Regions from separate parts of the Parabacteroides sp. AF17-3 genome, predicted to be linked through region 4. Evidence: riboswitches for the same ligand, from Rfam matches in the RefSeq annotation. Region 4 holds a riboswitch; each other region holds the start of a gene.
The links. A riboswitch is a leader RNA that binds a small molecule or an ion and turns the genes downstream of it on or off. The one in region 4 is predicted to bind cobalamin.

Region 1: it holds a riboswitch for cobalamin, as region 4 does, so the genes downstream of both, DWW91_RS13290 (cysteine-rich CWC family protein) here and DWW91_RS24570 (RNA polymerase sigma-70 factor) in region 4, are expected to answer to the same signal.
Region 2: it holds a riboswitch for cobalamin, as region 4 does, so the genes downstream of both, DWW91_RS13360 (MAC/perforin domain-containing protein) here and DWW91_RS24570 (RNA polymerase sigma-70 factor) in region 4, are expected to answer to the same signal.
Region 3: it holds a riboswitch for cobalamin, as region 4 does, so the genes downstream of both, DWW91_RS16005 (sirohydrochlorin cobaltochelatase) here and DWW91_RS24570 (RNA polymerase sigma-70 factor) in region 4, are expected to answer to the same signal.

The regions. Positions count from the first base shown of each region.
Region 1 is NZ_QTMM01000009.1:46,718-49,893, forward strand. It holds gene DWW91_RS13280 (threonine/serine exporter family protein) at 1-145, opposite strand, end outside; gene DWW91_RS13285 (threonine/serine exporter ThrE family protein) at 142-909, opposite strand; cobalamin riboswitch at 1,047-1,244, shown strand; gene DWW91_RS13290 (cysteine-rich CWC family protein) at 1,303-1,518, shown strand; gene accC (acetyl-CoA carboxylase biotin carboxylase subunit) at 1,520-3,034, shown strand; gene DWW91_RS13300 (biotin/lipoyl-containing protein) at 3,072-3,176, shown strand, end outside.
Region 2 is NZ_QTMM01000009.1:60,217-63,392, forward strand. It holds gene atpD (F0F1 ATP synthase subunit beta) at 1-1,047, opposite strand, end outside; cobalamin riboswitch at 1,367-1,573, shown strand; gene DWW91_RS13360 (MAC/perforin domain-containing protein) at 1,845-3,176, shown strand, end outside.
Region 3 is NZ_QTMM01000011.1:220,149-223,324, reverse strand. It holds gene cobJ (precorrin-3B C(17)-methyltransferase) at 1-94, opposite strand, end outside; gene DWW91_RS16010 (helix-turn-helix domain-containing protein) at 489-1,331, opposite strand; partial or broken gene DWW91_RS16005 (sirohydrochlorin cobaltochelatase) at 1,657-2,016, opposite strand; cobalamin riboswitch at 2,139-2,335, opposite strand; gene aspT (aspartate-alanine antiporter) at 2,476-3,176, shown strand, end outside.
Region 4 is NZ_QTMM01000023.1:38,969-42,144, forward strand. It holds gene DWW91_RS24560 (heparinase II/III family protein) at 1-135, shown strand, start outside; gene DWW91_RS24565 (carbon-nitrogen hydrolase family protein) at 147-1,193, shown strand; cobalamin riboswitch at 1,234-1,435, shown strand; gene DWW91_RS24570 (RNA polymerase sigma-70 factor) at 1,696-2,286, shown strand; gene DWW91_RS24575 (FecR family protein) at 2,358-3,176, shown strand, end outside.

The DNA.
Region 1 (3,176 bases), on a different contig from region 4:
TCAGGCAGAATCGGCAGGCATGGCCTACGGCAGCCAGCAAGGCAATGTAAGGAAACGCCCGCATAGGTGGGTCGGAAATCGCACCGAAACCAATACCTGCAATGGCTGCAAAAAGTCCGTCTAAAAGAATATCCAATACTATCATATCAAATTATTTTTTACCATCATTAATGTGAAAGAAAGCCCGATCGCGATACAGATAATCAGCATCAGTGCATTGACCAGCCGGGCAAAACCGGTCAGTATATACCCTTCGACAATATCGATGACCCCATTGATCAGCGGTACGCCCGGTATCAGGAACAGGACGCTCGTTGCCAGTGCAATGTCCGAGGTCGTGTCGAATATCAACGCTGTAGAGGCACAAAGCGATGCAATAAAGGCCGATACCACGAAGATTATGTAATGATTGAATTTCCGTATCTGCATCTGTTGTTTCAGGAAAAAACCGGTGATAGTCGCAGAAAAGACAATCCCCATCGAAGTAATATCTCCCCCGAACAGGCGGCAGAAAGAGGCATTGGCAAAACCTACCAGTATCAGAACGAAAAGCGGATCGATGTGCGGGCTGGCGATAATCTCCTCATATTTATCTTTTAATTCTTCCAGCGACAAATGTTTGTCATACGTTTCCCAACTCAGAGCGCTCAGTTTGGCGTTCTTCTCGAAACTTATCGGAAGGGCGGGGATATCGATCACCTCGCTGTATGTTTCTTTCGTATCATTGTCGGAGATCGTCAGAATAATATTTTTCTGAAAAATGCTGATTTTAACATCAGCGCCATATGCTTCTCCTATTCGTTTGGAACTCCGGACTACCCGGGATGTGTGTACCCCGCATCCCATCATATGGGCGGAGTACTCTGCGATGAATTTGGCTACGGGTAGCAAAGATTCATTTCTACTCATGTCGTACTTTTTATATATGAACCGGATTCTATTCCGGAATGTTTCTTTTTGCTGGCTGAAAAACGGGCGATAAACCTAAACCGGGGCGCAAAAGTATAAAAAACTTATTTTATATCATTGTTTTGTCTTTTATTTTTGTAGTTTTGCACCGAAATGGTTCTGTATTTTTGATTCTGGAAATACAGATTAAAAGGGAATCGGGTGTAAATCCCGGACAGTCCCGCTGCTGTGAAGCTCTAATAACATTCTGAAAACAACTTATGCCACTGACATGTGTCGGGAAGGCTTCAGGATGGGAGTCAGTCAGAAGACCTGCCGTTCGTTAAAGGCTCATATCCTCGTGGGTTAGGATACGGGTTCGAAATGATTGTTTATTCTAAATTTATCAGATTTATGGAGAAAGATTGTCCGCGTTGTGGGGACTCTTTTGTTTGTCGGGTAGATGATATATCCGCCTGTCATTGTGTGCCTGTGAAATTGGATGAACTCCAGCTTGCTTATGTGAAGGTCCATTATCCGGGATGTTTGTGCAACTCCTGTTTGAATGAGATCAAGAAATATTTCTATGCCTGTGAGGTGAATCCCCGTTATAAACATTTAAAGCATTGATATGATACGGAAGATATTAATTGCAAACCGTGGCGAGATCGCCGTACGTGTGATGCATTCCTGCCGGGAGATGGGAATACAGTCTGTGGCTGTTTTTTCGGAAGCCGACCGGGCAGCACGACATGTACTTTATGCTGATGAGGCCTGCCTGATAGGGCCTGCTGCATCAAAAGATAGTTATCTGGATATTGAAAAGATTATCCAAGCGGCAAAAATTCATAAAGCCGATGCCATTCATCCCGGTTATGGTTTCCTTTCGGAAAATGCAGCTTTTGCCCGCAGATGTAAAGAGGAAAATATTATTTTTATTGGCCCGGCTGCTGAGACGATGGAGGCGATGGGCGATAAGATATCAGCCCGTAAGCGGATGATCGAGGCTGGTGTGCCGGTTGTTCCGGGAACGCAACAACCGTTGCTGGATGCTGCCGAAGCCGTTCGGATATGTAAGGAAATCGGTTTCCCCGTTATGCTGAAAGCCTCTATGGGAGGCGGAGGAAAAGGGATGCGACTGATCTATAAAGAAGAAGATGTGGTGGAGGCTTATCATTCTGCCCGTTCGGAATCGTTATCGTCTTTTGGTGACGACACAGTTTATCTGGAGAAATTCGTAGAGGAACCTCATCATATCGAATTTCAGGTATTGGGTGACAATCACGGGAATGTAATCCATCTTTGCGAACGTGAATGTTCCGTTCAACGCCGTAATCAGAAAATCGTGGAGGAAAGTCCGTCTCCGTTCATCACTCCCGAGTTAAGAAAAAATATGGGTGAAAAGGCTGTTGCTGCGGCAAAAGCTGTCAACTATTCCGGTGCTGGTACCATTGAGTTTTTGGTGGACAAACATCGGAATTTTTATTTTCTGGAAATGAATACGCGTCTCCAGGTGGAGCATCCGATTACCGAGGAAGTTTTAGGCGTCGATCTGGTAAAAGAACAGATTCGGGTGGCTAACAACGAACCACTCCATATCCGCCAGGAGGAGATCGTCCAGCGCGGACATGCCATTGAATGCCGTATCTGTGCAGAAGATACAGAAGCCGGTTTTATGCCTTCTCCCGGTGTCATTAAACAATTGACAGAGCCGAACGGCATCGGTGTCCGTGTAGACAGTTATGTGTATGAAGGATATGAAATACCGGTTTATTACGACCCGATGATCGGAAAACTGATCGTTTGGGCGACAACGCGCCAATATGCGATCGAACGCATGCGGCGGGTATTGCATGAGTATAAGATTACCGGGTTGAGAACGAATATCGGTTACTTACGTCGGATTATGGATACATCCGACTTTGTGCAGGGAAAGTATGATACTTCTTTTATTGAAAAAAATGCCGGACAATTGCAACATCCCGTAGAAGAGGGTGGAACAGAGACTGAAAATATAGCTATGATCGCTGCCTATATAGATTATCTGGTCAATCTGGAGGAAAACAGATCCGGTCAGGCTTCCGACAATCGTCCGATCAGCCGCTGGCGTGAATTCGGATTACAAAAAGGAGTCCTGCGTATTTAATAATCGGCACATTAGCACTATTGAATAATTATTATTTATGGAAATACATATTGGAAAAAGAGTTGCGGATGTTTCGTTGGTCAGTAAAGATGGGAACAAAGTCCGGTTGACTATTGACGGTATCCTTTATGAAGTCGATGTC
Region 2 (3,176 bases), on a different contig from region 4:
CGGTGCCGGGTCGGTCAAGTCGTCTGCCGGTACGTAAACAGCCTGCACGGAGGTGATGGAACCTTTTTTCGTCGAGGTGATACGTTCCTGCATGGCTCCCATTTCGGTAGCCAGTGTCGGCTGATAACCAACTGCCGACGGCATACGTCCCAACAGGGCGGATACTTCGGAACCGGCTTGCGTGAAGCGGAAAATATTATCTATAAAGAATAATATATCGCGAGTCTCGCCTTCCGGAGCCAGGTCGCGGAACGATTCGGCGATGGTCAGTCCCGAGAGGGCGACCGACGAACGTGCTCCCGGCGGTTCGTTCATCTGTCCGAACACCAGTGTCGCCTGCGATTTAGCCAGTTCTTCGTGGTCTATCTTCGACAGGTCCCAATGACCGGCTTCCATACTTTCCTTAAATTCTTTACCGTAACGGATTACATTCGACTGTATCATTTCGCGCAACAGGTCGTTACCTTCACGGGTACGTTCACCCACGCCGGCGAAAACAGAAAAACCGTTATTCTTTTTGGCAATGTTATTGATCAGTTCCATGATAAGAACCGTCTTTCCGACTCCGGCGCCACCGAACAACCCGATTTTACCTCCTTTGGAATAGGGTTCCAGCAGGTCGATCACCTTGATACCGGTGTAGAGCACCTCTTTGCTGGTTGTCAGATCTTCAAACTTCGGCGGCTCACGATGGATAGGGAGAGCTCCTTTTTTATCCAGCATTTTCATCCCGTCGATCGGATCGCCTGTCACGTTCATCAAACGCCCCTTTACCTGATCGCCGACCGGCATGGTAATGGGCGAACCGCATGATACGGCTTCCATTCCTCGTTGCAGTCCGTCTGTCGTATCCATAGCGACTGTACGGACTGTGTTTTCCCCAATGTGCTGCTGAACTTCCACGATCAGTATTTTCCCATTAGGACGGGTTATCTCCATGGCGTCATGAATACGTGGTAGCACTATTTTCTCTTCTTTTTCATTATCGAAGTGAATATCCACGACTGGACCGATAACCTGCGAAACATAACCTTTTGTTTCTCCCATACAATTCTTTTTAAACCTCGTCAATATATTTTTTCAACCGTGCAATATTACGAAAACAACCTGTCGGAAACCGGAACATATTACTTTTTTGGCTTTTTTGCATTTAGTTAAACTTTAAACTAATTTTGTAGTCATTCCGAAATGAACCAATTGTTTTGCGATATGGAACAATTTGAGGAAAAATTACGCTGTTTTTTGAAGAATAAGGGTTGGCATTTTGTGTGCGGAGTGGTTTGGGGGATGGTGGTATGATCTGTTAAATTATATTACCAGAAGTAGTATTTTAAATTATCAGGTATAGTAATTGATATTATTTGTACTTTTGCCACCGGATTATGGTGTAACGGTCTGGCTTCCGCCGGCCGTTAGTAATAGGGAATCCGGTGCAAATCCGGAACTGTACCCGTAGCTGTAAGTTCTGTAACCCCGGCAAATCTTGTTGCCACTGAGGATTTTAGGATCCTTGGGAAGGCGGCCGATCATGGGAGAACAAGTCAGAAAACCTGCCATTATTCTGTAATATGCAATACCTCGGGTAAAGGTGTTGATAGACCTGAGTATATATAGCTTAAACCAAATATAATTGGATATATAAGCAATATCTGTCAGTATTAATCAATGCTCAATAAAGCAATACAGAGTTTATAGTCATTATTGAGATCGGAATTAGGAAAAATTTGTTCAGATCTAATAATTACCGTGTTGCTAACAGTTGAGTAAAAAATATCTTGTAAAAGGTATATATTATTACATGAGATTTCGTTTGTTTTTTTATTATTTATGTAAATTATTATATTATGAAGAAGAAAACTGTTTTATTTTTGCTTGCATTAGTTTTTATTTCTTGTAATAAAGAGGACGATCAAAGGGAATATCCTGAAAGTGATAGTGAAAAAGGAATTGTTTTAAAAGAGCGAGATCCTGATTATCCTTGGGTACCAATAGAGAATACTAAGTCGCACTCTCAATTTTCTCCCCGGTTGTTAGTAACATTTGATAAATGTCTGGGAAGAGCATATAAAGATGATTTTTTTCCTGTAGGTACAATAGAAAATGTAACTTATTCAGTAGTTGATATTGAAAAATTATCCAAAGATAAACCAAGTTATTTTTTAACTAAAAATCTTAATGAAGGTATTGCTAATAGCTTTGCTTATTCAGATTTTCAAAGGTATACAGAGAAATCTAGTATGAGTAAAAAAATCAATGGGGGATTTTCTTTAAATTTAGGTTTATTTTCTATCGGGGCAAAAAGAAAAATGAGTAGAATATTTACTAATTCAACTCTTAATGAAGAAAATAGAGTTTTTGGAGAGTTGGATGTTATTTATAAAAGATCTCAGTATGTAATGCAAATGAGCTCACGTATTAGGAAAGAAATTATTTTGAATTATTTATCAAGTGATTTTAAAGATGAGTTATATGGAACAACTCCAACTGAGCTATTTTACAATTATGGTGGATTTGTGTTGTCCGATTTTATAACAGGAGGACGTGCCTCAGTTGTATACACGGGGTTGCATAAGAAAAATATATCTGAAGAAACAAACGAAAAGGATATGAATACAGATATAAATGCTTCTTATGGTTTTAAAATGAAAAACGGTTCTGAGGTGTCCGGCGAATTAGGCCTTGGTAAAAGTTATTCAAATGGTTCAACTAGTTCTAATGAATTGACATCAATGATGGTTTCTGTTAAAACAATAGGAGGTGGTGCTGAATTTGCTAGTTTTACCCCTCCTAAGAATATAAATGATTTAAATGTTAATCTTTCTAATTGGTTGAGTACTTTAAATAATGAAGATAAACATAGTATTGTTGACATTTCGGAGAATGGACTTATCCCACTAGCTGATTTTGTTATGGAAGAAAATCTGAAAAAAGGTTTATTAGATTGTTATAAATCAGAAATAACAGCTTTTCCCACACTGCAAGAACCATATATAAATATACGTTTGACTTATATTTCAGGTCAAATAGGGGTTTTTCAGACTAGTTTAATAACACGTTTTAATGATGATGTTATTATTAAGTCAAAATATTTATATATGGGACAAGCCAATGAGTATATTCAAAGTGAAATAGCACGAGTAAGTAATATTTATGGTTTGAAGATAGTGAGTGATAAT
Region 3 (3,176 bases), on a different contig from region 4:
CGTCTGATTGCCGGATGGCAGATAACACTGCGGGAGTAATGTCTGATTCACTGCCGGGTCCGATACCGGCTACGATTATTTTACCTGTGCTCATTTATAGCTTTGAGTTATTGATTCTGATACATTCGGTTGTAATCATGCAGACACAAAGATAATCTATTTATTTCGTACCGGTAGACTTTTGACGGTTTTGTTCTTAAAAATACGTTTCCGGGCTTTGCGTTTGAGTTGCAGGTATTGCAGCCAGGAAAATACTCGTAGTAACACAACAAGTAAAATAACACCTGACAGAATATAACAGACTAAGGGAGTTGACATTCTCCCCTCAACAAAAGTATTATCCCCACCCTTACCAAGGGATAATAACACATACAATTTGGTCATCATAATTTAATAAGAATCTGTATTTTAACAATACAAAGGTAGCCTATGCTGCAGAAGGGGAATATATATAAAATCACATATAAAATATATAATCTGATATTCTTTCAGCTGTTTAGTTTCTTCTTTAATTCTTCGGGGGTAAGTCCGAATTGTGTTTTACAGAACTTATAGAAATGAGAATGTGAACTGAAATCGAAATCGTCGATTATACTTTTGAAATCTTCACCTTCCGTTGTCAGGCATTTTAAAATCCGTTTCGCCTTTTCATTCAGTAACCACTGGTAGGCAGGAATACCGAAGTTTTCTTTGAATTTGACCCGGAAGGAGTTTATCCCATATCCCATCAGATTGGCCAGTTCTTTGACATTCTTTACTTTCATATAATTTTCCGCTACCTGTTTTTCGAACTCAGACGGGTGATTGGCCAGCAGATAGAAAAAATGACCTAAATCTTTACTGGGGTAGACTGTTTTGAGAAGATAGAACAGTTCCTCTCTTTTGGCAAGATATAAGTTGTAATTCAAATAATTATTCTCCAGATACTGGATGAGAAGTTTTAAAAAGCTGTAGAGAGGTTCGATTATCTTTAGTTCTATCCATTCAAACGAGGATTCGGGTAACAGGTCATATTGAGCCCGGAAACGAAATAACTCATCGATAGTCAGACTATCGAAGGTGAACGCAAGAATTTGCGAACATGGAGTAATTTCATAGGTGTATTTTTCATGCCCTTTAAGAAAGAGCATATGCGGTTCGCCAATGGACTTCGTTTGAGTATGTGGAGAATATATTTTTACTGATCCGTCCAGTATGAAGAAAATCATATTATTATATAGGTAAGATTCAGTTAAATCTATTCCTTCGGGCTTTATGAGAAGATCAAAGCCTGCATGTAATGACTGACTGTTAGGTATTTCAGAAGGCGCGTTATTAATCGTACTTTTCATGTTTTTGTTTGGATTTAGTTGTTGTTTTACACTCCATGTGAATGTATATGCAAAAAAAATACAATGTTCCAGTTTGTTATGTATACAAAATATCATTTTATGTATATATTTTGATATAAATAAAAATGCAAGTAAAGATGGTAAATAATTAGTTGATAATAGATAAAATGTCTATTGTTATTGCTCCTTTAATAATGTAAAAGTTCTGGTTGTGTAAATTAGAATTTCAAGAATGTATTGATATAAAAAACCGGCCTTTCCCCGTATGAGGAAAGAGGCCGGTTTTCATTTGTGACTCTGTGACGGATAATGGGCGTTTGGTCCGTCAGTCTTTTCCAGCAGCGTATTGCTTCTTTTTATCCATGATATCGACCATTTTGTGTTTGGCCGCAAAACGGGCATGTTCGATGAAGATGTCCTGTATGTCGGGATTCTGTCCCAGACCTTCCATCAGGACGGATACTTCGTAACCGTTGTCTCCCAGCTCCTTTTTCCAGTCGCCTGCTATATCATTGTTGACATGGTCGCCGGCAACGAACATGAAAGGCATGAGCATGACTTTCTTTACACCGCTGGCTTTGAGCTTGGCAAGCATCGTATCGAAAGTGGGATAACCTTCGATCGTTCCGACATGGAAGTTATCATAGCCTTTTGCTTTCAGCATATAATCGGTCACTGTCTTCTGCAACATACCGTGTGCAAAAGACATACTCATTGAACAACCTACAAGAAAGGCTGTCAGCAGACATTTCTTTTTCATTGAAAGAGATTTGTTTTATGTTCATAATAGCCCTCCTGGCCCCGGGAGAACGGATTTGTCTGTCTGGCAGGTTTCCTGACTTGCCCGGAAAACGACCTTCCCATCCTTGTCACGGACAGTGGTGTAAGCATGTTTTCCTTTTATAGCGGGCTTCACAGTAGCGGGCACTGTTCCGGATTCTCACCGGATTCCCTTTTATACGACAACCGGAGGCTGGCGTATCACCAAAGCGGGACAAAGATAGAAATTTATTTAAAATAAGGGAGCTTTTATAATCTCTTAATTGAATCTCCCGCAACAACTTTCTCATGGATTGTGTTCCATTTACCACAATAAAATCGGACATGGAATATGTCTTACTATTAACGTCAAATAATTGTATATATGGAGTGGTTTGCTGATTTGCTCAAACACTATCCGGAACTGGCTATCTTTCTGACACTGGCTTTCGGTTTCTGGATAGGTAAATTTAAGATAGGTAAATTTTCCTTGGGAACAGTTACCAGCGTATTGCTGGTCGGTGTATTAATTGGACAGTTGCATATCGATATTGGGGCACCCATTAAATCCGTATTCTTTCTTCTGTTCCTTTTTGCCGTGGGATATAGTGTTGGTCCGCAGTTCTTTCGCGGGCTAAAAAAGGAGGGACTTCCGCAGATGCTTTTTGCCGTACTGATGTGTTTGTTCTCTCTGTTTGTTCCCTTTTTGCTTGCCAAGCTGATGGGATACAATGCCGGAGAAGCGGCTGGATTGCTGGCTGGTTCGCAGACGATCTCTGCGGTGCTGGGAGTAGCGGAAGATACGATCAACCAGAGCGGGTTGAGTGCGGCAGACAAAACATCCATGATTAATGTGATGCCTGTAGCTTATGCTGTCTGTTATATTTTCGGTACGGCCGGTTCTGCCTGGCTGATGAGCGATGTGGCTCCCCGTTTGCTGGGCGGACTGCCTTCGGTAAAGAAGGCTTGTAAAGAGCTGGAAGCAAAGATGGGTACCGACGATGAGAGCGAGCAACCCGGTTTTATGCCGGCAGCACGTCCCATCACTTTCCGCGCTTATAAGATCAGTAATGACTGGTTCGGGGC
Region 4 (3,176 bases):
GCCGGTTCTCCGGAAATAACACCCGATGAGGCACTATTGATTAAAGAAAATGGCAGACTGGGAGCGTCCGTTGCCGGTTGGAAAATTCTGTTTTCCTTAGACGGTACACCTGCAGTGATTGAGGAACATAAATAACCTGAAAGAAGATGAAACATTCTGTTTACCTGATTTTTATAACTGTTTTTACAGTCGTGTTGGCAGCCCGGGCAAAGAATCCGGTGAAAATAGTCACTATCGGAGGTGGAGGGGTTGCGGTTTCCGTAAATAATCAGATGAGTTATCAGCAAATGGTCGATCAGATGATCGATTACTGGCAAAGGCAGTTGTCAAAAGTGTTATTACATAAGCCGGATCTGATATTATTAACGGAAGCATGCGATCGTCCTTCCGGATTAACTACGGCAGAGCAGTTTGAATATTATAAAGTAAGGAAAGATCAGGTAAAGGATTACCTGGCTTCGGTAGCAAAAGATAATCACTGTTATATTGCTTTTGGAACCAAAAGGGAAGAAAACGGAAGCTGGTGGAATTCATGTATACTGCTTGACCGACGTGGAAAAGTAGCCGGTATATATAATAAGAATTTTCCTACTATCCAGGAAATGAATGAGATCATGCCTTCTGATGAAGCAGAACTCCTGCTATGTGATTTCGGGACTGTTGCTTGTGCTGTTTGTTTCGATCTTAATTTTGATGAGTTGAGGGAACGGTATGCTCAGCAAAAACCGGACATAATTTTGTTTCCATCAATGTATCACGGAGGTTTGGAACAAAGCAAATGGGCTTATTCCTGTCAGGCTTATTTTGTTTGTGCCTATGGTTTTCTGAATGCTCCGTCGGAGATACGTAACCCATTGGGAGAGATGGTCGCCTCAAGTACGAACTATTATAATTATGCTGTGGCTACAGTCAACCTTGACCGTAAATTGGTACATCTCGATAATAACTGGGAGAAATTGACCGCTTTGAAAAGAAAGTACGGTGATCTTGTTTCTATCTCTGATCCCGGACGTATAGGGGCAGTGATGATCACCAGTGAACATGATTCGATTTCAGCAGACCGGATGATAGATGAATTTGATATTCAGTTATTGGATGATTATTTCAATCAATCCCGTGCAGTTCGTGAACAAAAATTGATTAAAGCTCCGGCGAAAGACGCAATAGATGAATATCGTAAACATAATAAATAAAATTTATAGGATCTGCTACCATAAGATGTAAAAATATCTCTATATTTGCGCTATGCATTGTTCCGAGCCTGTATCCGCGGGTAAGGATTAAAAGGGAACCGGGTGTGAATCCCGGACAGTCCCGCTGCTGTGAGCTTCATAACGGGTGAGCAAACTTTGCCACTGACTTTTTAATTGAAAAGTTGGGAAGGCGTTCACTCCGGAAGTAAGTCAGAAGACCTGCAAGGCATATTATTTCGACGGCTTCGAGGAAAGGCCGGAAGAGAAAAACAAGACATCCGATGTCTTTCTATTCTTATTCCATTTCCTGTTTGCTGTCCTTTTAAGGTCTGTTTTTAATTATTTTGCCATAATAATTAGGAAAAGAAGCATGGTTCGGTTGACGGGATGAGCTCCGTCGGTGGTCCATGCTTTCTTTTGTCCGGATAAAAAGTTAATCAAAAAATAAAATATAGAGATAAAATATTTATGTTTGTTGTCTGATTCGATTAAGAAGAGGTCCGTGAATATAGAAAAAGAGGTCATACAACGTGTAAATAATGGGGATACAAAAGCTTTTGAATTATTGTATTCAACTTATTATGTCTATTTATGTGCTGTAGCCGTTAAATATGTATATAAACCGGAAATGGCAGAAGAAATTGTAAATGACGTATTTTTGAATGTATGGAATAACCGTTCGTCATTATTTTATCCGATCAAAGCTTATTTGGTACGTGCCGTTCAAAATCAGTGTTTAAGTTATTACAGAAAGAAGCGTTTGGACGAAATTGCTGTTTCTGATATAAAAGATTATACAGTTGAGATTTATGAACAATTAGTCTATTTGGATTCTTCTCCTTTGGCATGTTTGGAAAATAAAGAGTTAGCGAATCAAATCAGTAAGGCTATTGATCAGCTCCCTGAGAAATGCCGGGAGATTTTTATCCAGCATCTGTATTATAATAAAACATATGAGGAAATAGCCCGAATGAAAAATATTTCTTCCAGTACAGTCCGTGTACAGATTAAACAAGGATTATCAAAATTAAGAGTGCTATTAGGCGATTTATACCCAGTTGTTTGTTTATTGTTCGATATTTTTCAAAAATAATTCACTTTTACATAAACGGTTTATAAAAAACTGCGTATATATTTATGTAGATATGAATTTATTTAGAAAATATGATGAATACAGAACATATAGAAAAAATTATATTGGGTCATTTTTTGGGTGATCTGACAGATTTTGAAGAAAAAGAACTTTATCATTGGTTGCAGACTGATAAAAAGAACCGGCGGCTTTTTTCGGAAATGTCAGACTGGTGGGCCATTTCTTATGTACCCTATTTCTCTTCCCGGGTTGAGGCTAACTTTCAAAAACGTTTTGGAGAATTAATGGATAAAGAACCTCGTATTTCTTCAAAAAGAATTTCTTTTGCTCATTCCTGGTTACAAATAGTTGCTATTGTTATTGTGATGTTAGCCATAGGTGGCTTATCTTATTATGCGGGTATATCAATACATGAGCAAAATCAGGAGAATATTTGTTTTGAAACATCTGCTCCGTTGGGGGCACGATCTAAAGTGTCCCTGTCCGATGGATCTGTAGTATGGTTGAATGCCGGATCATCTCTTTCCTATAATAAAGATTTTTCAGATAAGTTCCGCGAAGTTTATTTGAAAGGAGAAGCTTATTTTGAAGTAACGCCGGATTCTTTGAAACCGTTTGTTGTAAAATCGGAGAGTCTCAATGTAAAAGTATTGGGGACTACATTTAATGTTAGAACATACGAGGATGAAAATCTGGTAAATGTTGTATTACGAACAGGTAGAGTAGACGTTTCGTTAAATGGTTCGAATCAGAAAGTTATTGAGTTACAACCGAATGAGAAATTAAGCTATAATAGGGTTAATGAAGAACTGGAGAAGATACCTGTAAATGCAGATGATGTTTGTGAATGGGTAAATGGGAAAATGAAATTTACAAAAGTACCGTTTGGT